3 regions of the Actinomadura rubteroloni genome follow, and region 2 is predicted to be linked to each of the others. Evidence: riboswitches for the same ligand, from Rfam matches in the RefSeq annotation. Region 2 holds a riboswitch; each other region holds the start of a gene.

Region 1 (9,337 bases), 450 kb from region 2:
GCGGCGCGTTCGAGGGGCAGCCGCGCGGCGATCCGGACGGTGATGTCGCCGCGCTGGAGGGCGGCGAAGACCTGCGCGAGGTCGGAGCGGAGCCGGGCGCGGAACCGGTTCGCGGCCAGTGCCCGTCCCGCCCAGACGTTGAAGAAATAGGCGCGGCGCCGGTTGGGCAGGGTCTGCCACAGCCAGATCCGGGCGAGCAGCTTGAGAACGGGCCACCGCTTGGATCCCCGGTCGTCCCGGGTCGAGGCGGTGCCGTAGGAGACGAGCGTGCCCCCCGGGGCGAGCAGACGCCACGAGTCCACGATGCCGGGGCCGCCGACGTGGTCGAAGACGGCGTCCACCCCGCCCGGGGCGAGTTCGCGGACCCGTGCGGCGACGTCGTCGGCGCGGTAGTCGACCGGGACGACGTCCTGGTCCCGCAGCGCCGCGTGGTGACGGGCCGACGCCGTACCGATCACCGTCACGCCGGCGGCACGAGCGAGTTGGACGAGCACCGAACCGACACCGCCGCTGGCACCGTGCACGAGAATCGTCTGCCCGGCGCGGACACGCGCCTTTCGATGCAGCATCTGCCACGCGGTGATGCCGTTGACGACCAGCGCCTCCGCCTCCGCTGCGCCGACGCCGTCCGGGACCGGCACGACGTCCGCCGCGTCGACCACGACGTGGCTGGCCCAGCCGCCGACCTTGACCAGCGCGGCGACCCGGGCGCCGACCAGGTCCGGTGCGACGCCCGCGCCGACGGCCAAGACCGTCCCGACGAGGTCGTAGCCGGGGACGAACGGGAACGGCGGCTGGTCGTAGTAGCGGCCCCGGCGCATCTGCTGCTCGGCGAAGGAGACGCCGGTCGCCTCCATCCGGATCACCACGCGGCCGGGCCCGGCGGCGGGGACGGTCCCGTGGCGGATCTGCAGGCCGTCCGGTTCGACCCGGCCCGGCAGGACGACCTCGACCAGTTCTTCGGTGTTCACGGCGATCTCCTGTACCTAGAGGCTCATGCTTTCGTTAGAAGTTATAACCGGACGCTTGGATGAGTGTCAATAGCGTTCGTGATACCTTCTAACTGGAGTCGGGGAGGTGGTCATGGCGGGTACAGCCACGCCGCGCGAGCGCTATCGCGCCCAGGTCCGCGCCGAGATCAAGGGGCACGCGCGGGAGCAGATCGCCACGACGGGCGCGTCGGCACTTTCGCTCAACGCGATCGCCAAGCGGATGGGGATGAGCGGGCCCGCGCTCTACCGCTACTACTCGGGCCGCGACGAGCTGATCACCGACCTCGTCCGGGACGCCTACCGCAGCCTCGCCGACACGCTCGGATCAGCGGCCGAAGCGGGCGCCGACCTCGCCGGACTGGCGCACGCCCTGCGCGCCTGGGCGCTGGAGGACCCGCAGCGGTACCTGCTCATCTACGGCACGCCCGTCCCCGGCTACCACGCGCCGGACGACATCACCCTCATCGCGTCCGAGACGATGGCGCTCCTGCTCGACGCCTGCATGACGCTGGACCCGCCGGCGACGCCGCTCGACGCGCACCTGGCCGACCACCGCGCCTGGGCGGGCGACCACCCGGCGCCGCCCGCCGTGCTGCACAAGGCGCTGAGCTTCTGGACACGGATGCACGGCGTCCTGTCCCTGGAAGTCGCCGGTCAATTCACCGGAATGGGCTTCGACCCGGCGCAGCTCTACGCGGCCGAACTCGCGGACGTCTTGGCCGACTGACTACCCGGCCGCAAGCGGATGCCCGGTCTCGCGCAGCCTCCACCGGCCGCCGTCGCGGGACAGGACGGTCAGCGACAGCGGCTCCGTGTCGATCCGCCAGAACCCGCCGGGCGGCGCGGCCAGCACGTGCAGGACGGCGGCGCGGATCAACGCGGGATGCGTGACGGCCGCAACCCGCAGCGAACCCGCCGGCAGACGCTCCAACCACGTCGCCATGCGCGCCATCGCCCGGGACAGCGGCTCACCGCCGTGGGGAGAAGCGTCCGGGTCCGACATCCACGCGACCAGGCCCGCCGGATCCTCGGTCTCCAGTTCGGACAGCGTACGGCCGCGCCATCCGGCGACGTCCACGTCCGCGAGAAGCGGGTCGGTGGCCGCGTCCAGGCCGAGTGCCTGCGCGGTCGCGCGGCAGCGGGCCTCGGGACCCCGGTAGGCGACGTCGATCCGCCGGAGCGCGCCACGGCGTTCGCGGGCTGCGGCCAGGCCGTGCGCGGTGAGCGGTTCGTCGTCCGGGAAGCGGGCGGAGCGGGTCGCCTCCGTCGGCGCGTGCGCGACGAGGAAAAGCCGGACCGTCACCGCCCGGTGACCGAGACGGACGTGAACAGCCTTTCATTGACGGTTCGACGCGCGGAGCTTAAGGTCACGACGGTAGATGGTAGGGGAAGTCGGTGGAAATCCGGCACGGTCGCGCCACTGTGATCCGTCCCGTCCCGGGACCGGAGAGTCAGACCTCCGCCATCGCAAACGGTCCATCGAGCGTGGGACGCAGGATCCCCGGGAGGCCCCACATGAGCACGTCCACCACCCTTGACGGTGCGCGCACCGGCTCCACCCCCGTCGTCCTCGGCGGCACGCGCGCCGCCCTGTGGCTGTTCGGCACCGTTCTGCTCGGTGTGGCGCTGTACTACTTCATCGGCATCGACCAGGGCGCCACCTCGGTGTTCGGCAACGACACGCACGTGCACGAGTTTGTCCACGACGCGCGGCACTTCCTCGGTTTCCCCTGCCACTGATCCACGGCACCGGACACAACTGAAGGAGTAGGCCGTGGAACGGCACTTCATCGTCCGCGGCATGGCCGTGGGCGCGATCGGCGGGCTGCTGGCGTTTCTGTTCGCCCGGATCTTCGCCGAGCCGCAGATCCAGAAGGCGATCGACTACGAGAGCGGCCGCCACACCGCCCAGTCCGCGCTCGACAAGGCAGCCGGACTGGCCGTCGAGCACGAGCACGCCGAACCATTCAGCCGCGCCTTCCAGGGCAACGTCGGCATCGGCGTGGGCATCATCGCGTTCGGTATCGCCATGGGCGCGCTGTACGCCGTCGCTTATGCGCTGGCCTGCGGACGCACGGGCAAGGTCCGGCCGCGGACGCTCGCACTGCTGGTCGCCGGGGGCGGTTTCCTCGCCCTGTACCTGATCCCGTTCGCCAAGTACCCCGCCAATCCCCCGGCCATCGGTCACGAGGACACGATCCGGGAGCGCAGCGGGCTCTACCTGCTGATGGTCGGGATCTCGATCGTCGTCCTGGTGGCCGGGGCGTGGCTCGGGCAGCGGCTCCAGGCCCGCTTCGGCACGTGGAACGCCACGCTGCTCGCCGTCCTGGCCTGCGCGGTGGTTCTCGGCGCGGTGATGCTCGTCCTGCCGTCCTTCGGCGAGCTCAGTGCGAACGTCGAGGCGTACGGACATCACGCCACCGAGACACCGCTGCCCCTGCGAGACGCGCAAGGACGCATCGTCTACCCCGGCTTCCCCGCCGACACCCTGTTCGCCTTCCGCTTCTTCTCGGTTGCAGCGCAGGCCGTTCTGTGGGGGACGATCGGGCTGTGTTTCGCGCCGCTCGCCGAACGCCTGCTCGGCCCGCGTCCGGACACGAACGCGGCACCCGCCACCGTCTGACCCGCCGCCCCGTGAGAACCGACAGGGTTCGCTCGTGCGCCGCATCCTCAACGCGCTGCACGGCCCCGTTGGCTCGCCATGAAACGGCACGTAGTTAGCAGGCTGGTTCAGTGCGGGCGGGCAACCGCCGGTTCTGCCTTGCGGGTTCTCACTTCACCGGAGCGAGCGCAGGGCGCTCAGCGGATCGTGACCGGCGGGCGCGGCGTCAGACCAAGGGCTTACCGTCGGCGAAGAGGCCTCCGGTCGGGCCGTCAGGCGGACAGGATGGCGGCCCGGACGCCACAGGACGGCTACCCATCGAATCACCCCAGCTCGTGCGCTTCACCGGTGACCGTTGGAAGCTGTTCGGCCAGGTCGTCGACACCCGCAAAGCGCCTGGGCGGCTAACACATGCCGGCGGGAGGCTGGCCCGCGCGGGCCAGCCTCCCGCCCGGACGGCCCGAGAAAGAGGCCCCCGCTCGCCGCTCTCGCCCTGGTGGGAGACCAGCAGCGCACTCATCGCAGGCAGCCACTGGGCGGCATCGATCAGGTGCCGGTGGAGCTCCGTTCGCTTCTGGTCGCCTCGCGGACCAAGAGTGCGATCAAGAGGCGGACGGTAGCCTCGATGCCCCATCGCACGCCCGGTCCGGGGACCGCAGTGGTGAAGGACGCCGACCAGGTCAAGCCGGTGGTGCCGTCCGCCACGGGTTCCAGAGCGATGGTCGCCTGGTAATCCTTGACCGGGATCAGCCGACCGATGTACCGATAGGACAACCGCGACGGCCGCTCCTGCTCGGTGATCTCCTCGCGGATCAGGAACGGCCACATGCCCGTGATCCGAACGGCTCCCACACCGCCCGCGACGCCGTCCTTCGACCAGCGTGACGTCATGATGAGCGGCCGTGCCCAGGACGACCACGAGGGCGCGTCCGCCAGCAGCCCGAACACCAAGTCCGGGTCCGCCTCGATCGTCCGCCGGATCTCATAACCGTCGCGCCGCATCAGCGTCTCCCGTCCCGCGTCCGGGCCGGAGCCTCCGGCCGGGACCTCCGAGCCAAGCAGCTCGGCCGTCCCGGCAGTAGACAGGTCGTTGACAACGAAACCGGCCCGACCCGCGCCAGGGCGCATGGGCGCAGAAGGCCCAACTGCGAGGCGCAGCGAGAATCGCGCGGATCCGCGATGACGACGAATTCAGTGCCGCCATCGGCGCTCGCAGAAGGCGGATCAGCGGCGCTAGCCGCCGACCGGCCCGAACACCGAACCCGATGACGACGTCATGACCGTCCACGATGAACGCTACGAAAGCCCAGTGAAAATCCCCGCGCCCACAGCACCGCGGCCCGCCGCCGATAGGCGCCAGCCAAGACGGACGGCACGGCACGAACCCGTCGCCCCGAGCCACGGCGACCAGTCAGAAAAAGCGGAAGGCTTGGCCCCGATTCCTCACTCGCGGCCATCACTACGAAAGTCGATACCGGAAGGTGCAGGGCAGTGCCCTACACCGGGGAGTTCGGGGGGCGCCCTCCCAAAAAACACTGTAGGCCATCGTGATCGGCGCACCTGCGCCGGCCACGATGGCCCGACTCGTGGAGTGTTCACGAGCGGGGCTGACCTACAGTGGAGAGGTCGGTGCATTGATCGTTTCCCGCCGGTGGCGAGATCGTTTCCCATTCTCGAATAAACTGAAGTCTTGAGCGCACAGTGGGCGGAGGATCGTGCTGTTGAGAGTGATTGCTTCGCGGTCGCGGTGGGGTCGGTGTTCGGTCTCGCGTGGGTCTTGCCGCGGCATGTGTTCGGCGGCGTGTTGGGCATACGCGTCGTCGCTACGGAGGTACCGAATGTGCCACCGGAAGAGACGATCACCCGGCCCAGCTCGGAGAACATTGGACGACCGATTCGATGCCTTCGGCGCAGCGCTGGTCGAAGACGGCACATGTCGCCCGGCCAAGCTGGCAGGCCTCGAGTTGGTCGGCGACCAGTCGGAAGGACGCGGTATCAACGGTGAGGCACCGGTCTTCTTCACGCAGATACGCGGTGCTTGCTGGTCCATTTGTCCAGTTCGCCGAATGCTAGTCCGCCCTGCGGCTCGTCGAGCCGAATTATCAGGCGCTCCAGCATCGTCCTGGCGTTGCCGATCGACCGGCAGGCCGCTTCGGGCGTCGGGCCGTCGTGGGCCGTGACGGGGTCGCGGGTCCCGCAGAGGCTGGCAGCAAGCTCCCGTGCCTGGTCACCGAGGGTCGCGAACGTCGAATCGGCAAGCGCTTGGGGAGCAACGGCATGGTGGGCCTGCGCACGTTGGTTCGCGCTTGTTCGTCATCCAGGGCGGAGGTGAGTTCCGCACCGTCGCGAGCAATTCGGTGGTGAGCGCCCTACTGGGCGGATAAGCCTACTTTTTGGACGACGAGGGTACTTTCCGGATCCCGTCGACCCAACATATCCGACGGACGGGTGATCATCGTGACAGCTTGTCGTATGTGAGTCTCGCAAATCTTTGGACTTGCCACCTGCCAGACACTTGAAGCGACGTGGCGCTAATCGGACTCGGTGGGCGACCGTACACATCTAGCCGGATGGATACACCATCCACTCTACGCCATCGGCGCCTTGGCGATCATTGGTTATGACCTCTCTGCAGCGGCGACTGACGGCGATGCAGCCGCCTTGCAGTTCCTGCGTGCATTTTTGCGGTCATGCAGTTCACATGGGGGTGTGCGTGTCGGAGTGCTCGTTTGGTGGCGAGTTGCGTCGTTCTAGTCGGCGACTGGCAGCGCCACGACTGAAGTTGTTGCGATGTGACTGCCAGGCGACGCCTTCTTCACTTAGAGTGCCCGTAGACATCCGGAGGGTCATCTGATCGTGGGGGGCTCGATATGTCAGCAGGGCCTGCTGATCAGGGGAGGCGCAGGTGGAGTGGCTGTTCGAGCGGCTAGAGCAGGAGGAGGCCGCGGAGCAAGGGCGGCTGGAGTCGCTGAAGGCACAGGTGGAGTCGCTGCAGTCACAGGTGAAGGAGGCCGAGGACCGGCTGGCCCGGCTGGCGATCACCCGGCACACGGCACTGGCCCTGCGGCCAGAGGATCCGGCCCGGCAGAGCAGGGACGAGAGGCCAGGCAGCATTTGGACGTCCGGCACACTGGGGAACGGGGGCGAATCTGCTCCGAACACCAAGCGGGAGGACCGGCGCCCGTTGTCGGGAACGAACCAGCGGGTGGTGGTTCTGCTCGCCGAGGTGGGACGACCTATGCGGGCCAAAGAGATCGCACTGGCTGTGGGTGATTCGGACGAACATAAGCGGGTGGAGGGGATGCGGACCAGGCTCAAACGGCTCGTCGCCAACGGCTGGTTGAACGAGCAAAACCCGGGCCAATTCTCCATCGCCGCCGGGGTCAACAGCCACGTCGTGGGAGGAGTAGCCGAAATCTGATCAAGCATCCGGTCCGCGCGCCCACGCTCCGTGCGGCGGCTCGACATCCAACTCGATGTCGAGCGACGGGACCGGTTGGTGCGGTGCCGCCGAGCTAGCACCTCGGCGGCACCGCGGGTGCGCGAGCAGCCCAAGCCATCTCCATGTCCGGAGTGCTCACGTCTTCCGAGGCTAGCGCACGCGCATGTGCCTCGGGGGCGTCGAGCCGTAACCGCTTGCCGCCTGTCAGTAGTCATTGCTGTGACCATCTGAGCATAAGGCGGGCGAGGAAGAAGTCGGCGATGCCCGAAAGGTCGATAGCGGAATCATCCGCTGTTTCACGTGTGCTGGAGCGTGCCATCAGATCGATGCGCGCCAATGATCCACCGAGCGATCGAGTGAGCTCATCACGCAGCCAGGGGGTTCATCGACGGTGTCCGTCGGCGGCCTTGTCAGGGCCACAGGCGCCGCCCGAGGGCGTGCCGGAGGCGGGCGATGGTGGCCACGTCGGGCCAGGAGCCCCCGACGAGCAAGTCAGCGATGACCTGTCGGTGCACCCCGGAAGCGGCGGCCACACCGCGCAGCGTCGAGCACTGTTCGATGATCGCGGTCTTCAACTCTCAGGCAATGTGCTGGACAGCCTCCGCGGCGACGAGTTCGCCAGCCGGACCGCCGCCCAGGCCGGTCAGGTCCGCCTCGGGCCACTGATCAGGGTCGCGGGCCAGATCCCGCGGGGCCCGAAGGGCCCGTCCTCCCGCCATCGCGACGTCCTCCTCTCAGTCCAAGTCGACAGATCGGCTGACGGCTGCTTGACCAGCCACTACAAGTGGTCCGCGACTCTCGATCCGGAGACCTCGGAAAAGATCGATGGTTACCGCCCGCCGGACGCGGGGCCGGAGTGGGAGCAGGTCGGCGACACGGCGCAAGCGGTGGTGGCCGCTGTGGCGCCGATGACTGACTACGACGTCGAGCTGCTCCTGCACGCTACGGGCAAGCTCGCGGTCTGGGCCATGCGGCGGGGCATACCGTGCGACCCGGAGGTCTGGTTGCGACACGAAACGATCGATGAGTTCATGTTGACCGGGTGCCCGGATCTGGCGCCAGGGTCGGTGCGGACCTATCGAGCCTGCCTGCGCCAGATTCGGGCCGGGCTGACCTGGGCGCAGCGCGGTGAGTCCGAGCCGCCGCCGCTGAGAGCACCACGCAGGACCACTCCACCGTATGAGCCCGGTGAGCTGGCCGCCCTTCGGGACTGGGCGGCGCATCTGCCCCGGCGCGCAAGGTTGGACGCGCAGGCGATGCTCGCTATGGCCGCCGGTTGCGGGTTGGCTCCCGGTGAGCTGACCACCGTCCAAGGCCCGCACGTCCAGGTCCTGAAACAGGGAACAGTGAAGATCGTCTCGCCTGGGCTGCAGCGCCTGGTGGTCGCGCGTGCGGGCTGGGAAGAGCAACTTGCCGAAGCCGCAGCAACAGCCGGTGACCATTACCTATTTCGGCCTGGGCGCAAGACGGTCCATTCCAAGAACCTGATCGGTTCCTGGTGCCACCGGCACAATCCGACCGGAGACCTGCCCGCGATGTCGGCCAGACGGCTGCGGACCACCTGGATCGTCGAGCTGCTGAGCGCGCGGATCGACTCGGAAGTGGTCGCCAAAGCAGCCGGGGTTTCCACCTCGGCGCTGGGCCGTTATCAGCAATTCGTCCCGCCCCTGGACGAGAAGACCGCGACCCGGCTGCTCCGCGGCCACCGGTGATCCCAGCCCTGGGCGGAGTCGGGGATGCGCTTCGGCGGGATCGAATCGGCCATCATGCCGACCGCGACCGGTCACCGATGCGCCGATGCGCATCCCCGACTTCAAAGTCACCCAGTTCATCGGACTGTTCGACGAGAGCGGTGTCCCCGCGCTGGCCGAGGCCGAACCTCCGGACAGCCCGGCCCAGCCGGACTCCCGGTCCGCACCGTTCCGGCCAGCGTGATGCTGGCCGGCCACTAAATCCGCAAACCCGCCCTCGCCGAGGTGGCCCGACTCTTGGCCTTCAGCCTCAGCCCCACCGCCCGCGCCCTCCTCGGTCTCCCCGATGACGATGACACCAACGGTGGCCAAGCGCGGGCGCTGGTGACTCTATCGCGCCGGCTCTATCGGACCTTCGACCGTTGATCAGTCTGACCGACCCGGCCCGCGCCGACGGACGCCGCCGCCTGTCCCAACCGGCTGCCGACCGGGTGGCCACCGCCTGGGGAGACCACCACCCCCGCCACCAGAAGCGCCGCGACCTGCTGTAGACCATCGTCACCGCGCTGGTCCTGGCGCCCGTACACAGCGCCCACGCCCGCAGGCAACT
Region 2 (9,337 bases):
TTGGAGTCGCGGACGACGCACCGTCCGCCGGCCAGGTCCGCCACCTCGACGCACTGCTCCCCGCTGCCGCTGTGGGAGGAGGTGCGCCAGCAGCCGCCGGTGTCGCGCCGCGTTTTCGTCACATGCCGCTCCTTGCCGCCTCGATCATGAGGTGCGCGGATTCCTCGGGGGTGAGGGCCGCCTCCTCGATCCGGCGGAAGCGGTCCCTGTGCTTCGCTATTTCCGCGCTGCTTTCCACATAAACGTCGCCCATCGTGCCCTCGACGTAGGCGATATCGGGATCGGCGGGGTCGGAATAGGAAAGGATGGTGAAACGTCCGTCAAGTCCGGCGTGTTCCATGGTGGAGAACGGCAGCACCTGAACGGTGACAAAGGACCGTTCGCCCATTTTCACAAGTTTGTCCAATTGGGCGGCCATCACCTGGAGCCCGCCGATCGGACGCCGCAGGGCGCCCTCGTCCATGATCATGTGCAGTCGGGGGGCGTCGGTCCGGTCCAGGATCGCCTGGCGGATCTTGCGGGCGTCCACCCGGCGCTCGATCTGCTCGCGCGTGGCGAGCAGGCGGCCCGCCGTGATGACGGCGCGCGAGTAGTCCTGCGTCTGGAGCAGGCCGTGGATGAGCTGCGGATCCCAGGTGCGGATCTCCGAGGCGTCGTCCTCCAGTGCCACATAGCTGCCCGCGAACACGTCGGCGTAGGCCGTCCACCAGCCGCGCCGGCCCGCCTCGCGGGCGAGGGTGAGCAGCGCGTCCCGGTCGGGGCTCGGGACGCCGTACAGGTCGAGCAGCGCGGCGATGTCGTCGGGTTTGGGGCGGGTCTGGCCGGTCTCCAGACGGGAGACGGTGGCGCGCGACCAGGCGAGCCGGTCCGCCACGTCCTGGAGGGTGAGGCGCTGCTCCTCGCGCAGCTTGCGCAGCTCGCGGGCCAGCCGGCGACCGCGCACAGTAGGCCGGTAGGTCATGGCTAGCGAGTCTTTCCGTCAGCGCGGCGTCGCACAACGTGATTGCCGGAATCCGCAGGGATTGACGAACTCGGTGGAGCAATCTGGCGAAGCCAGTTGCGCCGCTGAGATTCTCACGAGACGCTGTCGCGTGACGGCTCGGGGACGCAATGTGACGAGTTGCCCAGGGGCGCCCCCGCCCAAGGCGTCCCGAGCGGGAGGACCGACCCGTGAAAGTCTCAGCCCAGACCACCGACCCCCTCGCTCCGCCCGCCGGCTGGACGTGGCCGCTGCCGGACGGCCCCGAGTGCGCCCGGCACGCCCGCGCCGTCCTGGAGGAGGCGCTGGCCGCGCTCGGCGTGCCCGCCGAGGCGCGCGCCGACGCACGGCTCATGGTCAGCGAGCTGGCCACCAACGCCCACCAGCACGCGGCCGGGAGCCGTCCGCACGAGCTGTGGCTGTGCCGCGACGCCGCGTCCGGAACGGTCTACTGCGCCGTCTTCGACCGGGACGCGTCCGCGCGGCTGCCCGGCTACTCCTGGACGTCCGGCGACTGCGGACGCGGCCTCGCGATCGTGCGGGAGCTGTCGGGGGGCCGGTGGGGCACCGGGGCGGCCGTCGCGCGGATCGGGGAGCCCGAGCCCGGCAAGGCCGTCTGGTTCGCCATTACCTGACCGTCTTCGTCCAGATCGCCGGGAGTGTGCGATCCTTGCGGACGGCGGACAGGAGGAACCCGGTGCGAATCCGGGGCTGTCCCGCAACTGTGACCGGGGAGCCCGTCCCCACGCTCGACGCCACGGCGGACACGCCGGAAGGCCCGGGGACGGACGGTGATCCGGGAGCCAGGAGACTCCGGCCGCCGCTTGGACCGCCAACGGGCGTGGACACCCGACGGAAGGACAGTGGGGCATGGCCTCCAGCGACGCGCGCTACCCGTTCTCCGCGATCGTCGGCATGGACGATCTCAAGCTGGCGCTGCTGGTCAACGCCGTGTCGCCGCGGGTCGGCGGTGTGCTCGTGCGCGGCGAGAAGGGCACGGCCAAATCCACGATCGTCCGGGCGCTGGCCGCGCTGCTGCCGCCCGTGCCGGTCGTGCCGGGCTGCCGCTTCTCGTGCGACCCGTCCGCGCCCGACCCGCGCTGCCCCGACGGCCCCCACTCCGGCGCCGGCGAGCGCCCGGCGCGGCTGGTGGAACTGCCCGTCGGCGCGGCCGAGGACCGGCTGACCGGCTCCCTCGACATCGAGCGGGCGCTGACCGAGGGCGTCACCGCGTTCGAGCCGGGACTGCTGGCCGCCGCGCACCGGGGCGTCCTGTACGTGGACGAGGTCAACCTCCTGCACGACCATCTCGTCGACCTGCTGCTGGACGCCGCCGCGATGGGCGAGTCGCACGTCGAGCGCGAGGGCGTGTCGGTGCGGCACGCGGCGCGGTTCCTGCTCGTCGGGACGATGAACCCCGAGGAGGGCGAGCTGCGCCCGCAGCTCCTGGACCGCTTCGGGCTGACCGTCGAGGTCGCCGCGACCCGCGACCCGGCCGAGCGCGCCGAGGTCGTGCGGCGGCGGCTGCGGTTCGAGGACGACCCGGGCTCGTTCGCCGCGCTGTGGGCGTCCGCCGAGGCCGAGCTGGCCGGGCGCATCGCCGCCGCCCGCGCGCTGCTGCCGGACGTCGCGCTGACCGACGCGGCGCTGCGGCAGATCACGGCGGTGTGCGCGGCGTTCGACGTGGACGGGCTGCGCGCCGACCTCGTCACGGCCCGCGCGGCGCTGGCGCTCGCGGCCTGGAACGGGCGGACCGAGGTGACCGCCGACGACGTCCGGACCGCCGCGCGGCTCGCGCTGCCGCACCGGCGCCGCCGCGACCCGTTCGACGCGCCCGGCCTGGACCGCGACCGGCTGGACGAGATCCTGGACGAACACGCCGATCCCGACCCGCCCGACGACGACCCCGGCGGCCCCGGCGGCTCCGGCGGCTCCGGCGGTGCGGACGACGCGGCCGGTCCGGGCGACGGCGCCGGCTCGGGCGACGCTGCGGGCGCGGACGATGCCACCGGCTCCGGCGCGGACGAGAGCGCGGGTGCCGGCGCGGGCACGGGCGCGAACTCCGGCGCGGGCGCGGGTTCGGCCGAGGGCGCCGACGCGAGTGCGGGCGCAGATGCCAATGCGAGCGCGGGCGAGGGCGCAGGTGCGGGCGCCGGGGGCGGGGCGCCGGACGCGGCGGACGAGCCGCCGAGCGGCGGGCGCGAGAGCGTCGTGTCGGCGGGGGCGGCGTTCAAGCCGCGCCTGTTCACCGTCCCGGGCCTCGGCGCGGGCGCGCCGGGACGCCGGTCCAAGGCCCGCACGTCGCACGGCCGCGTGACCGGCGCCCGTCCCGGGTCCGCCGGGATCCACCTGACCGCCACGCTGCGCGCCGCCGCGCCGCGCCAGCGCGCGAGGGGCCGCGCGGGCGCCGGGCTGGTCCTGCGCCCGGGAGACCTGCGGGCGGCCGTCCGCGACGGACGCGAGGGCAACCTCGTCCTGTTCGTCGTGGACGCGAGCGGCTCGATGGCCGCGCGCCGCCGCATGACCGCCGTCAAGGGCGCCGTGCTCAGCCTGCTGCGCGACGCCTACCAGCGCCGCGACAAGGTCGGCCTGGTCACGTTCCGGGGCCGGGACGCCGAGGTCGCGCTGCCGCCGACGTCGTCGGTGGAGGCGGGCGCGCGGCGGCTGGAGCGGCTGCCGACCGGGGGCCGGACGCCGCTGGCCGCCGGGCTCGTCCGCGCCGCCGGGGTGCTGCGCGCCGAGCGGCTGCGCGACCCGGCGCGGCGTCCGCTGCTCGTGCTCGTCACCGACGGCCGCGCCACGTCCGGCGCGGACCCGGCCGCCGCCGCGCCGCTGCTGGACGGCGTCGCGTGCGTCGTCGTGGACTGCGAGTCCGGCCCGGTGCGGCTCGGCCTGGCCGCCGCGCTCGGCGCCCGGCTCGGCGCGGAGACCGTCCGGCTGGACGACCTGGCGGCCGGCAGCCTCGCCGGACTCGTCCGCGCCCACCGCGCCGCCTGAGGGAGTCCGCGAGGGAAGCCGCCGCGTCGCGGCGGCGAGGCCAGAGGAGGAGCGATCATGCCGCAGGGGAAGCCGGAGTACGTGCCGCAGGACGGGCTGACGACGCGGGAGCGCCGCAACCGGCCGCTGCTGGTCGTCCACACCGGGCCGGGGAAGGGCAAGTCGACGGCCGCGTTCGGGCTCGCGCTGCGCGCCTGGAACCAGGGCTGGCCGATCGGGGTGTTCCAGTTCGTGAAGTCCGCGAAGTGGCGCGTCGGCGAGGAGACGGCGCTGCGCGTCCTCGGGGACAGCGGCGAGGGCGGGACGGTCGTCTGGAACAAGATGGGCGAGGGCTGGTCCTGGATCCGCAAAGCGGGCGGCGAGGACGACCACGCCGCCGACGCCCGTGAGGGCTGGGCGCAGATCAAGCGGGACCTGGCCGCCGAGACCTACCGGCTGTACGTGCTGGACGAGTTCACCTATCCCATGAAATGGGGATGGATCGACGTGGACGAGGTCGTGGCCGTCCTGCGCGACCGGCCCGGCGCCCAGCACGTCGTGATCACCGGCCGGGACGCCGACCCGCGCCTGCTGGAGGCCGCCGACCTCGTCACCGAGATGACCAAGGTGAAGCACCCGATGGACGCGGGGCAGAAGGGCCAGAAGGGCATCGAGTGGTAGCACGGCTGGTCGTCGCCGCGCCCGCGTCGGGCAGCGGCAAGACGACGGTGGCGACCGGCCTGATGGCCGCGTTCGCCGCGCGGGGCCTGACGGTGTCCCCGCACAAGGTCGGCCCGGACTACATCGACCCGGGCTACCACGCGCTCGCCGCCGGGCGCCCGGGACGCAACCTGGACGCGTGGCTGTCGGGCGAGGACCTGCTCGTCCCGCTGCTCAAGCACGGCGCGGCCGGCGCGGACGTCGCGGTGATCGAGGGCGTGATGGGCCTCTACGACGGCGCGACGGGCCGTCCGGGCGGCGACTCGGGCGGCGAGTTCGCGTCCACCGCGCACGTCGCCCGCCTGCTGGACGCCCCGGTCGTGCTGGTCGTGGACGCGTCGGCGGCGGCCGGACGGTCCGTCGCCGCGCTCGTCCACGGCTTCGCGTCCTACGGGGAAATCAGGCTCGGCGGCGTGGTCCTCAACCGCGTCGGCTCCGACGCCCACGAGGCCATGTGCCGCGAGGCCGTCGAGGCGCTCGGCGTGCCGGTGCTGGGCGCGCTGCGGCGCCGCGACGACGTGGCCAAGCCGTCGCGGCACCTCGGGCTCGTCCCGGCCGCCGAGCGCAGCGCCGAGGCCGTCGCGACCGTGGCGCGCCTCGGGGAGCTGGTCGCGGCTTCCTGCGACCTGGACGCCCTGCTCGCCCTGGCCCGCACCGCGCCCCCGCTCACCGGCGCCGCCTGGGATCCGGGCACGCCGCCGCCGGGGGAGCGGCCCGTGATCGCCGTCGCGGGCGGCCCCGCGTTCACGTTCGGGTACGCCGAGAACGAGGAGCTGCTGGCCGGGGCGGGCGCGGACGTCGTCCGGTTCGACCCGCTGCGCGACGAGAAGCTGCCCGCCGGGACGCGCGGACTCGTCATCGGCGGCGGCTTCCCCGAGGTCTACGCGGCGGAGCTGTCGGAGAACGTCCCGCTGCGGGCCGAGGTCGCCGCGCTCGCCGCGTCCGGGGCGCCCGTCTACGCCGAGTGCGCCGGGCTCCTGTACCTCGCCCGCGATCTCGACGGGGCGCCGATGTGCGGTGTTCTGCCCGATGTCTCCGGAGTCATGGCGCCGCGTCTCGCACTCGGCTACCGTGCCGCCGTGGCGATCAACGACTCGGTGGTCGCCCGGACCGGCGAACGGGTGCGCGGCCACGAGTTCCACCGCACCAGGACCACTCCGGCGCACGGCCCCCGCGGTGCGTGGCAGTGGTCCCCGGCGGGACCGGAGGGCTTCGTGCGCGGCGCGTGCGTCGCCTCCTACCTGCACCTGCACTGGGCCGCGACGCCCTGGTCCGCGCGACGCCTGGTGGAGGAGGCCCGATGACCGGACGGTTCGGCGACCCGGTGCGGCTGGAGGGGGAGCGGACCGTCCTGCGGCCGTTCTCCATGGACGACGCGGAGGACTACGTCGCCGCCCTGCGCGCGGAGGAGGACTGGCTGCCCCCCAACTTCCCCCGCGAGCTGGACGCCGAACGCCTCGCCTGGTGGTTCGAGGACGGCGTCCACCAGCCGCAGAAGCTCGGCCTCGGCGTCCACCTGGCGATCGTCGACCGGGCGTCCGGCGCGCTCACCGGGACGATCGGGCTGTTCCGCGTCGACTGGTCCAACCTCACCTGCGAGGTCGGCTACGGGATGCGGCCCGCGTGGCGGCGGCGCGGCTACGCCACCGAGGCGCTGAAGCTCGTCGTCCGGTGGGCGCTGCACGAGCGCGGCCTGCACCGGGTCGAGCTGCGGGCGCTGACGTCCAACCACGCGTCGATCCGCGTCGCCGAGTACGCCGGGTTCCTGCGCGAGGGACGGGCGCGCGGCGCCGAGCGGTCGGCGGACGGCGCGCACCACGACCAGGTGGTGTTCGGGCTGATCGCGCGCGACCTGGCCCGCGACGTCCCCGGCGCGCCTGACGGCGACGCGGCGCCGTCCGGACCAGGCTCGGCGGGATGAACGCACTCGTCCTCTGCGCCGGGGAGGGCACCCGCGACGCCGCACGCGCGCTGCTGCCCAAGGTGCCCGCGACCCGGATCGTCCACGCCGACCCCGCGACGCTGCCCGCCGCCGCCCGCGAGGCCGCCGCGCACGGCCTCGACACGGTCGTGGTCGTCGGCCGCTTCGCCGAGCTGGCGGACGCGGCGGGCGGCGAACCCGTCCTCGACGAGATCGCCGCCGCGCTGGACGCGCCCCCGCCCGCCGAGTGGGCGACGTCCGGGGCGCTCGGCCGCTGCGGGCGCGAGGTGTGCCGCCGCGTCGCGGACACGCTCGACATCGCCGCCGTCCAGATCGTCCTGGTGGACGCGACCGGCCGCATGACCGGCATGTTCGGCCGAACGGCGCCGTCGCGGTGATCGCGCTCGCCGCGCGGGCGCTGGACCGGGCCGGGCTCCCGGCCGCCGACGCGCTCGTCGTGTCGGCCCGCGACGGGGCGCTGCGCCGCGCCGCCAACGCCTGCCGCGCCCACCGCAAGGTCGCCGTCCTCACCGGCCCCGGCGCGGGACCGGCCGAGCTGGCGCGCGAGCTGTTCCCGCAGACGCCGCGCACGTTCGTCGTCTGCGAGGACCTGGACGGCCCCGCCGAGCGCATCGAGCGCGTCCGGCCCGCCGAGGCCACCACCCGGCCGTGGAACGACCCGCAGGTCGTGCTCGTCCTCGACCCGTTCGGCCGCTTCGACGCGCCGACCTGGCTGGCGGGCGCGCACGGCCCGTCGGCCTGGGCGCTGCCCGCGGACGCGTTCGCCCGTCCCGCCGCGCCGCCCGAGGTCCGCGCGCTCGCGCTGGCCCGGCTCGGCCCGCGCGTCGGCGACCTGGTCTGGGACGTCGGCGCCGACGCCGGCCCGATGGCGGTCGAGTGCGCCCGGCTCGGCGCGGCGGCCGTCGCGGTCGCCGCCGACCGCGCCGCCCGGGACGCGATCCGCGCCGACGTCGCCGCGCACCGCGTCAAGGTCGCCGTGGCGCGCGGCGCCCCGCCCGCCGTACTCGCGCCACTGCCCGAACCCGACGCCGTCTACCTCACCGGCACCCCCGACCTGGCCGCCCACTGCGCCCCCCACGCCCTCCGCGCCGCCGTGGCGATCACCACCCCCGACGGCACGGAAGCGGTCCGGGACGCCCTCGCCGCAGCGGGCTTCACCACGGGATCCGTCGTACTCGGCGGCCTCACGCTCGTCCACGCCACCCGCGACACCGCCCTCCCCGAACGCCCGGCCCCGACGACCCGGCGCCCCGTCGAGACGCTCGGCGGACTGCGGTGACCGCACCCGTCCACACCGCCCACGACACGGGCCTCCCCGAGCGCCCTGCCGCGTCCCGGCGTCCTGCCGGGACGCTCGGCGGGCTCGCGGTGGTCCACGGCGCCCACGACACGGGCTTCTCCGAACGCCCGGCCCCGGCGGCGCGGCGTCCTGTCGAGACGCTCGGCGGGCTCGCGGTCGTGCGCGGTGCCCGCGACGCGGAGTTGCCCGAAAGCCGGGCCGCCGCGCCGCGGCGTGCTGGCGAAAGGGTCGGTGGGTTGCGGTGATGGGGCTTGTCGTCGGTGTCGGGTTGTCCTCGCGGGCGGACGCCGCCGAGGTCGGCGCGCTGGTGGACCGGGTGCTCGCGGCGGCGGGGGCGCGTTCCGGCGACGTGCGGGTGCTTGCGACGCTTGAGGCTCGTGCGGCGGCGGCTGCGCTGGTCGAGGTCGCCGCGGCGCGCGGGTGGACGATCGTCGGGCACGCTGCCGGGGAGCTGGCGGACGTGGTCGTGCCGCACCCGTCGGAGGGCGTCCGCGCCCGCATCGGGACGCCGTCGGTCGCCGAGGCCGCGGCCCTGCGCACCGCTCGTACCCTGGGACGGGCCGTGCTGCTCGTCGGCCGGACGACGGCCCCGCACGCCACCGCCGCCCTCGCCGGAGCCGCGCCCCGATGACAGTTTCGACCCAGACAGGAGCCCGCGTGACCGTCCGCCAGCCCCACCCGATCGAGGTCCGGTCGTACGAGATCCTGCGATCCCGTGTCGACCTCACCCCGATGCCGCCGCTCTGGCGGGCGGTCACCGAGCGGATCATCCACGTCACCGCCGACCTGGAGTACGCCGTGGACGTCGTCACCCACGAGGAGCACCTGGCGCGCGGCCTCGCCGCGCTGCGCGCCGGGGCGCCGGTCGTCGCCGACGAGGGCATGGTCGTCGCGGGCATCACCGCGCGTTCGGCCGTCTGCCACATCGCCGACCCCGCCGCCGGACGGCTCGCGCGCGCCGCCGGGATCGCCCGCGAGGCCGCCGCCGTCCGGCTCTCCTACGCCGAGGTCGGCCCCGGCGCGATCTGGGCCGTCGGCTCCGCGCCCGCCGCCCTCATGGAGATCATCGCCCGGGACGTGCGGCCCGCGCTGGTCGTCGGGCTCCCGGTCGGGTTCGTCGGCGCGGCCGAGGCCAAGGAGGCGCTGCGGGCCAGCGGGCTGCCGCAGGTCAGCAACGTGTCGGAGAAGGGCGGCTCGGCCGTCGCCGCCGCCGCCGTGAACGCGCTGCTCTACTACGACCGGGAGGCCGCGTGAGCGAGCCGCAGAAGCGCGGGCCGAGCGGGCGCGCGGGCGGCTTCCCGGCGCGCCGTGGGCGAGCGGGGGGCACGGCGTGATCGACCTGCGTCATCACGGGGACAGCGAGGTCGGCGGCGGGCTGATCGACTTCGCCGTGAACGTCCGGACCGGCACCCCGCCCGCC
Region 3 (9,337 bases), 2.1 Mb from region 2:
GCGCGATCACCGACATGTGGTGCGCGACGACGTCGTGCAGCTCGCGGGCGATGCGCGCCCGTTCCTCCAGGATCGCCTGCCGGGCCAGGTCGCGGTCGCGCAGTTCCTCCTGGACCCGCAGTTGCGCCTCGACGGCGCGGCGCTCGCCGACCGCGTTGCCGAAGACGAGCGCGGTCGCCGCGACGGCCGCGAGGATCAGCGCGAACCAGCTCGCCATGCCGACGACGGTCGCGACGCCGAGCGGCCCGACGAGGGTCGCGGCGCCGGCGCCGACGGCGGTCTCGCGCTCGCTCGACGTGCCGACGAAGAACAGGACGACCGTGAACGCGAGCATCGACGTCACCGGCCACGGGCTGAAGTCCGTCCCGGCCATGAGGATCGCGCCCGCGACGAACCCGGCGGCGCTCACCCGCCACGCCGTCATCGGCCGGTACGCGGCGAGCAGCACCGGCGCGGACTGGGCCGTGGCGAGCACGATCGCGGCGAGTTCGGGCAGGTGCTGGTGGAACACGTTGAGCTGGATCGCGATCGAGCCGCCGGTGAAGCCGATCGCGAGGCCGCCCAGCAGGACGAGGATCGGGATCCGCAGCCACCACCGCGACGGCAGCCGCGAGCCCTCCGGGTCGTGCGGGCCGGGCAGCACGGCGGCGCGCACGCCGCGCAGGACGTGCACGCGTTCGGGCTGCGCGCGGTGATCGGGCTCCATCGACGTCACCCTAGTTCGGCGCCGCCCGCCGGGCATGACCCCGGGGAGTGAATCCGGCACCGCACCCTGGGTACGAGACGGCGCAGGTCAGGCGACGTGGACCTGCGGGCGTTCGCGCGGGTCGGGGACGCGGCGGCGGAGGATCTCGTGCGTCAGCGGCGGGATGTCGCCCTCGCCGAGGACGAGATAGCGCAGCATCGCGGCGACGGGATTGCCCTCGGCCCAGTTGAAGTAGACGTGGGGCCGTCGGCCGGTGGTGTCGCGGACCTCCAGCAGGACGGCGGCGATGGCGTTGGCGACGGTCGCGCTCTCGGTCCGCAGGATCCGGTAACCGTGGCGTTCCTCGCCGGTCACGCGCAGCTCCGAGGCGAACTCCGACGCGTCCGGGACGGTCACCTCCAGGAAGATCAGCGGTTCGGAGTCGGGCAGGTGGTGGTAGTCGCGCTGCTCGCGGTCCTTCGCGTCGTACTCGGCGCGGTCCCGCGCGTCGGGTTCGTTGGCGATGATCCGGACGACCTCGGCCTCGGCGAGGAACCGCCGGGCGACGGCGTCGAACGTGATGTCGGTGACGCGCAGCTCCGTGGAGCGGGTGGCGCGCGAGACCAGGGAGAACAGGATGATCGCGATGATGAACATCGACGCGATCCGCACGCCGTCCGGACGTTCGATGACGTTGTCGACCGTCGTGTAGGCGAACACCAGCGTGACCGCCGCGAACGCGATCGTCGCGGCCCGTCCGCGCCGCCGCCACGCCGAGATCGTCACCGCGACGGCCGCCGACAGGATGAGGACGAGGACGCCGGTGGCGTACGCGCCGCCCTGCGCGTCCACGTCGGCGCGGAACCAGACCGTGATGAAGAACGCCACGGTGACGAACACCAGGACCAGGGGCCGGGGCGCCCGCGTCCACTCGGGCGCCATGCCGTAGCGGGGCAGGTAGCGCGGGACGATGTTGAGCAGCCCGGCCATCGCCGACGCCCCGGCGAACCAGAGGATCGCGATCGTCGCGGCGTCGTAGACGGTCCCGAACGCGCCGCCGAGGTACTGGTGGGCGAGGTAGGCCAGCGCCCGGCCGTTGGCCTCGCCGCCGGGCTCGAACGCGCGTGCCGGGATCAGCACGGTGGTCGCGAAGCTGGACGCGATGAGGAACACGCTCATGATCAGCGCCGCGACGGTGAGCAGCCGCCGGGTGGCGCGGACCCGGCCGGCGATCCCGCCCGGCGCCCGGACCAGCGGCATCACCGCGACGCCCGTCTCGAAGCCGGACAACCCCAGCGCCAGCTTGGGGAAGACGAGCAGGGCCACGCCCGCGACCGCCAGCGGTTCGGGATGCGCGGCGGACAGCAGATGGCGCCAGTGGATCACCAGGTCGGTGTGGGTCAGGACGCGCTGGACGGCGACCACCACCACGACCAGGTTGAGCGCCAGGTACGTCGCGACCAGCGCCACAGCGATCTTGATGGCCTCGCTGAACCCGGCGAGGAACACCGCGCCGAGCGCCGCGATCAGCACGAGCGTCACCGTGACGCGCTCCCCGTGCAGCGCGGCGGGCGCGTACGGGTTCTCCAGCGCGTGCGCGGTCGCGTCGGCCGCCGACAGCGTGATCGTGATGACGAAGTCGGTGGCGACGAAACCCAGCAGCACCAGCACGAACAGCTTCCCGCCCCAGCGGGGGAGCAGCTTCTCCAGCATCGCGATCGACCCCTGGCCGTACGGGCTCTCCCCGGCCACGCGGCGGTAGATCGGCAGCGCGCCGAACAGGGTCAGGGCGACGAGCAGCAGCGTGGCGACGGGCGACACGACTCCGGCGGCGAGGAACGCGATGCCGGGCTGGTAGCCGAGCGTCGAGAAGTAGTCGACGCCCGTCAGGCACATCACCATCCACCAGGGATGCTGCCGGTGGTCCTCGCCGTCGGGGAGATGCGGGCCGGGCGTCTCTCGCGGCACGCCGTCCAGCAGCCAACTGCGCACGCCCGCCCACTCTCCGTGTCGCTTCGATCACCGACTGTCGAAGATCACGCTACCGACTCGTCCCGCCGGACGGCGCACGGCCCGCCGTCCCGGGCGGGACGACGGGCCGCGGGCGCGCGGATGATCAGGGGGCCGCGCGCACCGCCCGCGCGGCGGCGACCATGTTCCGCAGCGCCGCCTCGGTCTCGGGGTAGGCGCGCGTCTTCAGGCCGCAGTCCGGGTTGACCCAGAGCCGCTCCGGCCCGACCGCCCGCAGCGCCGCCCGCAGATTGCGCTCGATCTCCTCGGCCGAGGGCACGCGCGGCGAATGGATGTCGTACACGCCCGGGCCGATCCCGTTCGCGTACCCCGCCGCGCGCAGGTCGCCGACCAGCTCCATCGCAGACCGGGCCGCCTCGACGCTGGTGACGTCCGCGTCGAGGTCGCCGATCGCGCCGATGATCTCGCCGAACTCCGCGTAGCACATGTGCGTGTGGATCTGCGTGGCGTCCGCGACCCCGGACGTCGCGAGCCGGAACGCCCCGACCGCCCACGCCAGGTAGTCCGCGTGCTCCGCGCGGCGCGGCGGCAGGAGTTCGCGGAGCGCGGGCTCGTCCACCTGGACGACGCCGATCCCGGCCGCCTCCAGGTCGCCGATCTCGTCCCGCAGCGCCAGCGCGACCTGCCGCGCGGTGTCGGCGAGCGGCTGGTCGTCGCGGACGAACGACCACGCCAGCATCGTCACCGGCCCGGTCAGCATCCCCTTCACCGGGCGGTTCGTCAGCGACTGGGCGTAGGTCGTCCACTCGACGGTCATCGGACGCGGACGCGACACGTCGCCGTACAGGATCGGCGGCCGTACGCAGCGCGTGCCGTACGACTGCACCCAGCCGTGCTCGGTGGCGGCGTACCCGTCGAGCTGTTCGGCGAAGTACTGGACCATGTCGTTGCGTTCGGGCTCGCCGTGGACGAGGACGTCCAGCCCGATGTCCTCCTGGAGCCGGACGACCCGGGCGATCTCATCCTTCATCGCCCGCGTGTAGGCGGCGTCGTCGAGCCGTCCGGCCTTGTGGTCGGCGCGGGCGCGGCGGAGCGCGGCGGTCTGCGGGAACGACCCGATCGTCGTCGTGGCGAGGTCGGGCAGGCCGAGCCGGGCGCGCTGCGCGGCGAACCGGACGGCCCGGTCGCCGCGCCGCGCGTCGTCGAGCACGTCCAGCCGGGCGCGGACCCGGGGGTCGGGACGCGGACGCGCCGGAGCCGGGGCGTCCAGGTCGAGCGTGCGGCCGAGCGCGACCACCTCGGCGACCTTCTGCCGCGCGAACGCCAGCCGTCCGCGCACGTCGGCGGGCAGCGCGGTCTCGGCGTCCAGGTCGAGCGGGACGTGCAGCAGCGAGCACGACGTGCTCACCTCGACCTTGTCGCTGAGCCCGAGCAGCGCCGGGAGGACCGCCTTGACCCGTGCGACGTCGGTGCGCCACACGTTGCGGCCGTCAACCATGCCCGCAACGACGGTCGTCCGAGGCAGGCCGCCGATCGAACCGAGGACGTCCACGTTGCGCGGCCCGGCCACGAAGTCCAGCGCCACCGCTTCCACCGGGGCCGTACCGAGTGCGCGCAGTGCGTCCGCGCCGATCGTCCCGAAGTAGGACGCGACGAGGATCCGGGGCCGGCTGGGCAGCGCCGCGAGCCGCCGGTAGACCCGCGCGAGCGCCGCCGTCTCGGCGTCGGTGCGGTCGGCGACGAACGCGGGCTCGTCGAGCTGCACCCACGCCGCGCCCGCCCCGGCGAGGCGTTCCAGCAGCTCGGCGTACACCTCGACCAGGCCGTCGAGCAGGTCGAGCGGCCGGAACCCGGCGGGCGCGTCCGGCGCCGCCTTGGCCAGCAGCAGGTAGGTCAGCGGGCCCACCAGCACCGGACGGGTCTCGACGCCGAGCCCGCGCGCCTCCTGGTACTCGGCGATCGGCTTCGCCCGCGCGCCCTCGGCCAGCGCGAACCGGGTGCCGGGACCGATCTCCGGGACGATGTAGTGGTAGTTGGTGTCGAACCACTTCGTCATCTCCAGCGCCGGGACGTCCGGGACACCGCGCGCCATCGCGAAGTACCGATCCAGCCCGGTGAGATGGCGGTACCGGTCGGGCACCGCGTCGACCAGCACGCTGGTGTCGAGCATGTGGTCGTAGAGCGAGAAGGTGTTGGACGGGATCGTGTCGAGGCCCGCGTCGCGCAGCTCCGTCCACACCGCGCGGCGCAGCTCGCGTGCGGTGCGGGTGAGCGCGGCGGCGTCCGACCGTCCGGCCCAGTAGTCCTCGACGGCGAACTTCAGTTCCCTGTGGGCACCGATCCGGGGGTATCCGAGGATCGTCGTTCTCATCGGCAGCATCCCTCGCCTTGCCAGGCGCGGCGTCCGGAGACGGCTCGGCGCGCACGGCGGGGCTCACCCCGGCGGGCGCGTCCCGGGCCCTCCCACGAGGCCGCGGACCACCGCGCGCCGGGCGGCGCGCGGGCGGAGGCAGGTCTTCGGACTCGCGGGCGCCATGCCGGACGGGCATGTCCTACTGGCCGTCGCTTCCCAGGCGGGTGCGCCCAGTGCGTATGACGGCGGTCGTTCCCACTCACCGCTGCGGGGCAGTCCCGGATTCGCACCGGGTTCCCTCTTACGACACCCGGATCGCGGGGACCCGGGTGAACCGTCCGCGTTCCCGAGTCTAGCGATGCTCTATCCCTACCGTTTAAGTTGACAATCCGCCGACGGCTGCTCCATGATCGCGAACGTTGTCCCCTCGCTGCCCTGGAGTCTGTTTTGAGTGGTTTTGAGCCGTCGCGGCGGAACGTGCTCGCGGCCGGGGCCGGCGGCGCGCTGGCGGCGGCCCTCACCGCCCGTCCCGCCGCCGCGGCGTCGGCGCGGCGGCCGAACATCCTGTGGCTGATCAGCGAGGACAACAACCCCTACATCGGCGCGTACGGCGACCGGGTGGCACGCACGCCGACGCTGGACCGGCTCGCGCGGGACGGCGTCCGGTACGAGAACGCCTTCTCCGCCGCGCCCGTCTGCGCGCCGTCGCGGTTCGCGCTGGTCACCGGCCTGCCCGCCGAGACCAGCGGCCCGGCCGAGAACATGCGCGCCGTCGGGCGCCTGCCGTCGTTCGCGCGGGCCGTCCCGGAGTACCTGCGCGCGGCCGGCTACTACTGCACGAACAACGCCAAGAGCGACTACAACTCGCCGATCGACCCGGCGCGGGTGTGGGACGCGTCCAGCACCACCGCGCACTGGCGGAACCGCCCCGCCGACGCCCCGTTCTACTCGGTCTTCACCTACATGACGACCCACGAGTCGCAGATCTTCACCGCCGGGCCCGGCCGCACGCGCCCCGAGGACGTCCGCGTCCCCGCCTACGTGCCCGACGTGCCCGCGATCCGCGAAGACCGCGCCCGGTACTACGACCTGATGGAGAAGATGGACGGGCAACTCGCCGCCCGCCTGGCCGAACTGGAAGCCGACGGGCTCGCCGAGGACACCATCGTGTTCTACTTCGGCGACAACGGCGGCATCCTCCCCCGCAGCAAGCGGTACTGCTACGACAGCGGACTGCGCACACCCCTGATCGTCCGGTATCCGCGCAAATGGGCGCACCTGGCCCCCGCACGACCCGGCTCGGTCATCACTGCGCCCATCACCGTGTCCCTGGACCTACCGCCAACCGTCCTCGGACTGGCGGGCCTGCGGGCGCCGAGCCACATGACGGGCACGTCCCTCGCCGCGCGGCACCGTCCCGCCTACGCATTCGGGATGCGCAACCGGATGGACGAGCGCTACGACATCGTCCGTACCGTCCGCGACGAACGGTTCCGCTACATCCGCAACTACAGCCCGCACCGCCCGTACGGGCAGCACCAGGCGTACGCATGGCAGCAGAAGGGTTACCAGGTCTGGGAGCAGGCGCATCTGGACGGCACGCTGACGCCCGTCCAGGAGCGCTTCTGGCGCGAGAAGCCCGCCGAGGAGCTGTACGACCTGCGCGCCGACCCGGACGAGGTCCGCAACCTGGCCGCCGACCCGCGCCACCGGAGCCACCTGAACCGGCTGCGCCGCGCACTCGACCAGCACCTCCTCGACGTCAACGACAACGGCTTCATCCCCGAGGGCTCCGCGCTGGAGGGCTACGACGCGAGCCGCGCGCCGGGCGCGTACCCGCTGCGCCGCGTGCTGGACGTAGCCGGAACCGCGATCCGCCGCGACCCCCGCGACGTCGCGAGACTCACCCGCGCCCTCGCCGACGACAACGAAGTGATCCGCTACTGGGCCGCGTCCGGCCTGCTCATGCAGAAGGGCAAAGCCGCCGCACCGGCCGCAGACGCCCTGACCCGAATACTCACCAACGACCCGTCGCCCCAGGTCCGCATCGTCGCCGCCGAAACCCTGGCCCGCCTCGGCGACCGTACCGAACAGGCGGTCTCCTACCTCGCCTCCACATTGGACGACCACCCGGACGCGCAGGTGCGGCTCCAGGCCCTCAACGCGCTCACCTACCTCGGGGACGCCGCACGCCCCGCGCTGCCCGCCATCGACCGCGCCGCGCGCTCGACCGCCGAGTACCTGCACAACGCCGGGAAGTACCTGAGCCTCGTCCTGGCCGGCGCCTACACGCCCGCCACCCCGATCTTCGGCGCCTGACCCCCGTAACGCCCGCCGCCGCCCGGACCAAGGAGGGGAGAAAACCGACACGGGAGGCGAGCCTGTATGACCGCTGACGAACCGGAGGTCCGGGCGATCGGGCGAGATCCCGCCGTGTTCGAGGCGTTCTACCGCCGTCACGTCCGCATGGTGACGGGCTTCGTCGCCCGCCGCACCGGCGACCCGCACGCGGTGGACGACCTCACCACCGAGATCTTCCTCGCCGCCGTCGAGGCGGCCGACGGGTACCGCCCCGGACGCGGCAGCCCGTCGGCGTGGCTGGTGGGCGTCGCGCGCAACGTCCTCGCCGCCGAGCGCCGCAGTTCCGCCCGCCGGCTGGACGCGCTGGCCCGCGCCGCCGCCCGGCGCCCGCTGGACGACGACGCCGTCGCCCGGCTGGAGGAGCGCATCGACGCCGAACGCGACGCGCGCCGCGTCCGCGCGGAGATCGCGGGCCTGCCGCCCGGCCCGCGCGCCGTCCTCGAACTGGTCGACGTGGACGGCCTGACGATCACCGAGGCCGCCGCCGTCCTGCGGATCCGGCAGGGGACGGCCCGCGTCCGGCTGCACCGCGCCCGTCGGCTGCTCCGGCAGGCGCCCACGACCGAACCGACGCTGGAGGGAATCTCATGACGACCACCGACCGGCCGCTGGAGCCGTTCGAGGAGCGGCGGCTCGCCGAGCTGAAGGCGTTCGTGGCCGCCCGCGCGGACGCGGCGCCGTCCCGCCGCCCGCGCGCGGCCCTGGCCGCGTCGGCGGCGGCGCTGACGCTCGCCGCGTCGGCGGCCGTGGCGCTGGCGACGTCGGGCGGGCCCGCGGCGCAGGCGTACGCGATCGAGCGGAAGCCGGACGGCGTCGTCTACGTCCGCATCCGGGACGGCGTGGATGCGGGCGCGCTGACCCGTCAGCTCGAACGCCTCGGCGTGCCGGCCCGCGTCTACTCCGTCCCGGAGGGCGAGGTCTGTCACCAGCCGCACGTCGCGCTGGTGGACGACGTCCCGCGCGGCCTCTACGGCCTGCCCGGCGGCGGCGTCGAAGGGCACCGGGCGGCGGCGGGCGAGATGGTGATCCGCATGGACACGCGTCTGTTCCGTCCGGGCCAGTACTTGCTGTTCGGGCTGAAGAAGCAGCACGGGACGTGGTTCAACGTCAGCCAGTACCTCGTGACGGGCCGGGTGGAGCCGTGCCGCTTCGTCCCCGCGCCCCCGGCCCGGACCCTCCCCACCGAAGACGGTCAGGAGGTCGTACTCGTGGAGCCGTCGATCGTGGTCCCGTAACGGAGAACGGCCCCCGGCGGGCGAGCCGGGGGCCGTTCACCGAACGGGGGTCAGAAGGCTTCTTCGGGGAGTTCCATCACGTCGAGCGTGGTGGCCTCGACGATCGCGCGGTCGGACGCGAGGCGCGGCAGCACCGTCTGGACGAAGAACTGCGCCGCCGTGACCTTGCCGGTGTAGAACGCCTGGTCGGCGTCGGACACGTCGCCCCCGCCGAGCTTGCGCAGGGCGATCTCGGCCTGGCGCAGCAGCAGCCAGCCGACGACCAGGTCGCCGAGGGCCAGCAGCAGCCGGGACGAGTTGAGCCCGATCTTGTAGAGGAGCTTCGGGTCCTCCATCGAGCCGAGCGCCCAGCCGACCATCGGCTCGATGATGCCCTGGACGTCCTCCAGCGCGCGGTTCAGCAGCGCCCGCTCGTTCTTGAGCCGGCCGTTGCCCGCGTCGCCCTCGGCGAACGCCTTGATCTCGCCGGACAGCGCCTTGAGGGCCTCGCCGTTGTCCCGGAGGATCTTGCGGAAGAACAGGTCCTGGCCCTGGATCGCGGTCGTGCCCTCGTACAGGGTGTCGATCTTGGAGTCCCGGATGTACTGCTCGATCGGGTACTCCTGGAGGAAGCCCGACCCGCCGTACGTCTGGAGCGACTCGGCGCCGAGCAGCGCGTAGGCCCGCTCGGACCCGAAGCCCTTGACGATCGGGAGCAGCAGGTCGTTGATCTTCTCGGCCAGCTCGTCCTTG

The links. A riboswitch is a leader RNA that binds a small molecule or an ion and turns the genes downstream of it on or off. The one in region 2 is predicted to bind cobalamin.
Region 1: another riboswitch for cobalamin. It lies ahead of BTM25_RS08545 (CbtB domain-containing protein); the one in region 2 lies ahead of BTM25_RS10550 (putative cobaltochelatase).
Region 3: another riboswitch for cobalamin. It lies ahead of metE (5-methyltetrahydropteroyltriglutamate--homocysteine S-methyltransferase); the one in region 2 lies ahead of BTM25_RS10550 (putative cobaltochelatase).

The regions. Positions count from the first base shown of each region.
Region 1 covers NZ_MTBP01000001.1:1,922,280-1,931,616, reverse strand. The annotation lists gene BTM25_RS08560 (medium chain dehydrogenase/reductase family protein) at 1-971, opposite strand, end outside; gene BTM25_RS08555 (TetR/AcrR family transcriptional regulator) at 1,084-1,719, shown strand; gene BTM25_RS08550 (histidine phosphatase family protein) at 1,720-2,295, opposite strand; cobalamin riboswitch at 2,319-2,473, shown strand; gene BTM25_RS08545 (CbtB domain-containing protein) at 2,508-2,732, shown strand; gene BTM25_RS08540 (CbtA family protein) at 2,767-3,615, shown strand; gene BTM25_RS08535 (SRPBCC family protein) at 4,141-4,596, opposite strand; gene BTM25_RS08530 (hypothetical protein) at 6,500-7,015, shown strand; gene BTM25_RS30900 (hypothetical protein) at 7,447-7,551, opposite strand; gene BTM25_RS08520 (hypothetical protein) at 7,804-8,748, shown strand; gene BTM25_RS29570 (hypothetical protein) at 8,834-8,971, shown strand; gene BTM25_RS30665 (hypothetical protein) at 9,150-9,278, shown strand.
Region 2 covers NZ_MTBP01000001.1:2,369,753-2,379,089, forward strand. The annotation lists gene BTM25_RS10535 (DUF397 domain-containing protein) at 1-122, opposite strand, end outside; gene BTM25_RS10540 (helix-turn-helix domain-containing protein) at 119-961, opposite strand; gene BTM25_RS10545 (ATP-binding protein) at 1,171-1,614, shown strand; cobalamin riboswitch at 1,668-1,792, shown strand; gene BTM25_RS10550 (putative cobaltochelatase) at 1,850-3,976, shown strand; gene cobO (cob(I)yrinic acid a,c-diamide adenosyltransferase) at 4,034-4,636, shown strand; gene BTM25_RS10560 (cobyrinate a,c-diamide synthase) at 4,630-5,979, shown strand; gene BTM25_RS10565 (GNAT family N-acetyltransferase) at 5,976-6,596, shown strand; gene BTM25_RS10570 (hypothetical protein) at 6,593-6,994, shown strand; gene BTM25_RS10575 (hypothetical protein) at 6,991-7,896, shown strand; gene BTM25_RS10580 (hypothetical protein) at 7,893-8,162, shown strand; gene BTM25_RS10585 (cobalamin biosynthesis protein) at 8,162-8,548, shown strand; gene BTM25_RS10590 (precorrin-8X methylmutase) at 8,575-9,171, shown strand; gene cobC (Rv2231c family pyridoxal phosphate-dependent protein CobC) at 9,248-9,337, shown strand, end outside.
Region 3 covers NZ_MTBP01000001.1:284,441-293,777, reverse strand. The annotation lists gene BTM25_RS01375 (sensor histidine kinase) at 1-706, opposite strand, end outside; gene BTM25_RS01370 (APC family permease) at 794-2,677, opposite strand; gene metE (5-methyltetrahydropteroyltriglutamate--homocysteine S-methyltransferase) at 2,802-5,027, opposite strand; cobalamin riboswitch at 5,165-5,345, opposite strand; gene BTM25_RS01360 (sulfatase-like hydrolase/transferase) at 5,457-7,328, shown strand; gene BTM25_RS01355 (RNA polymerase sigma factor) at 7,395-7,961, shown strand; gene BTM25_RS01350 (hypothetical protein) at 7,958-8,605, shown strand; gene BTM25_RS01345 (acyl-CoA dehydrogenase) at 8,656-9,337, opposite strand, start outside.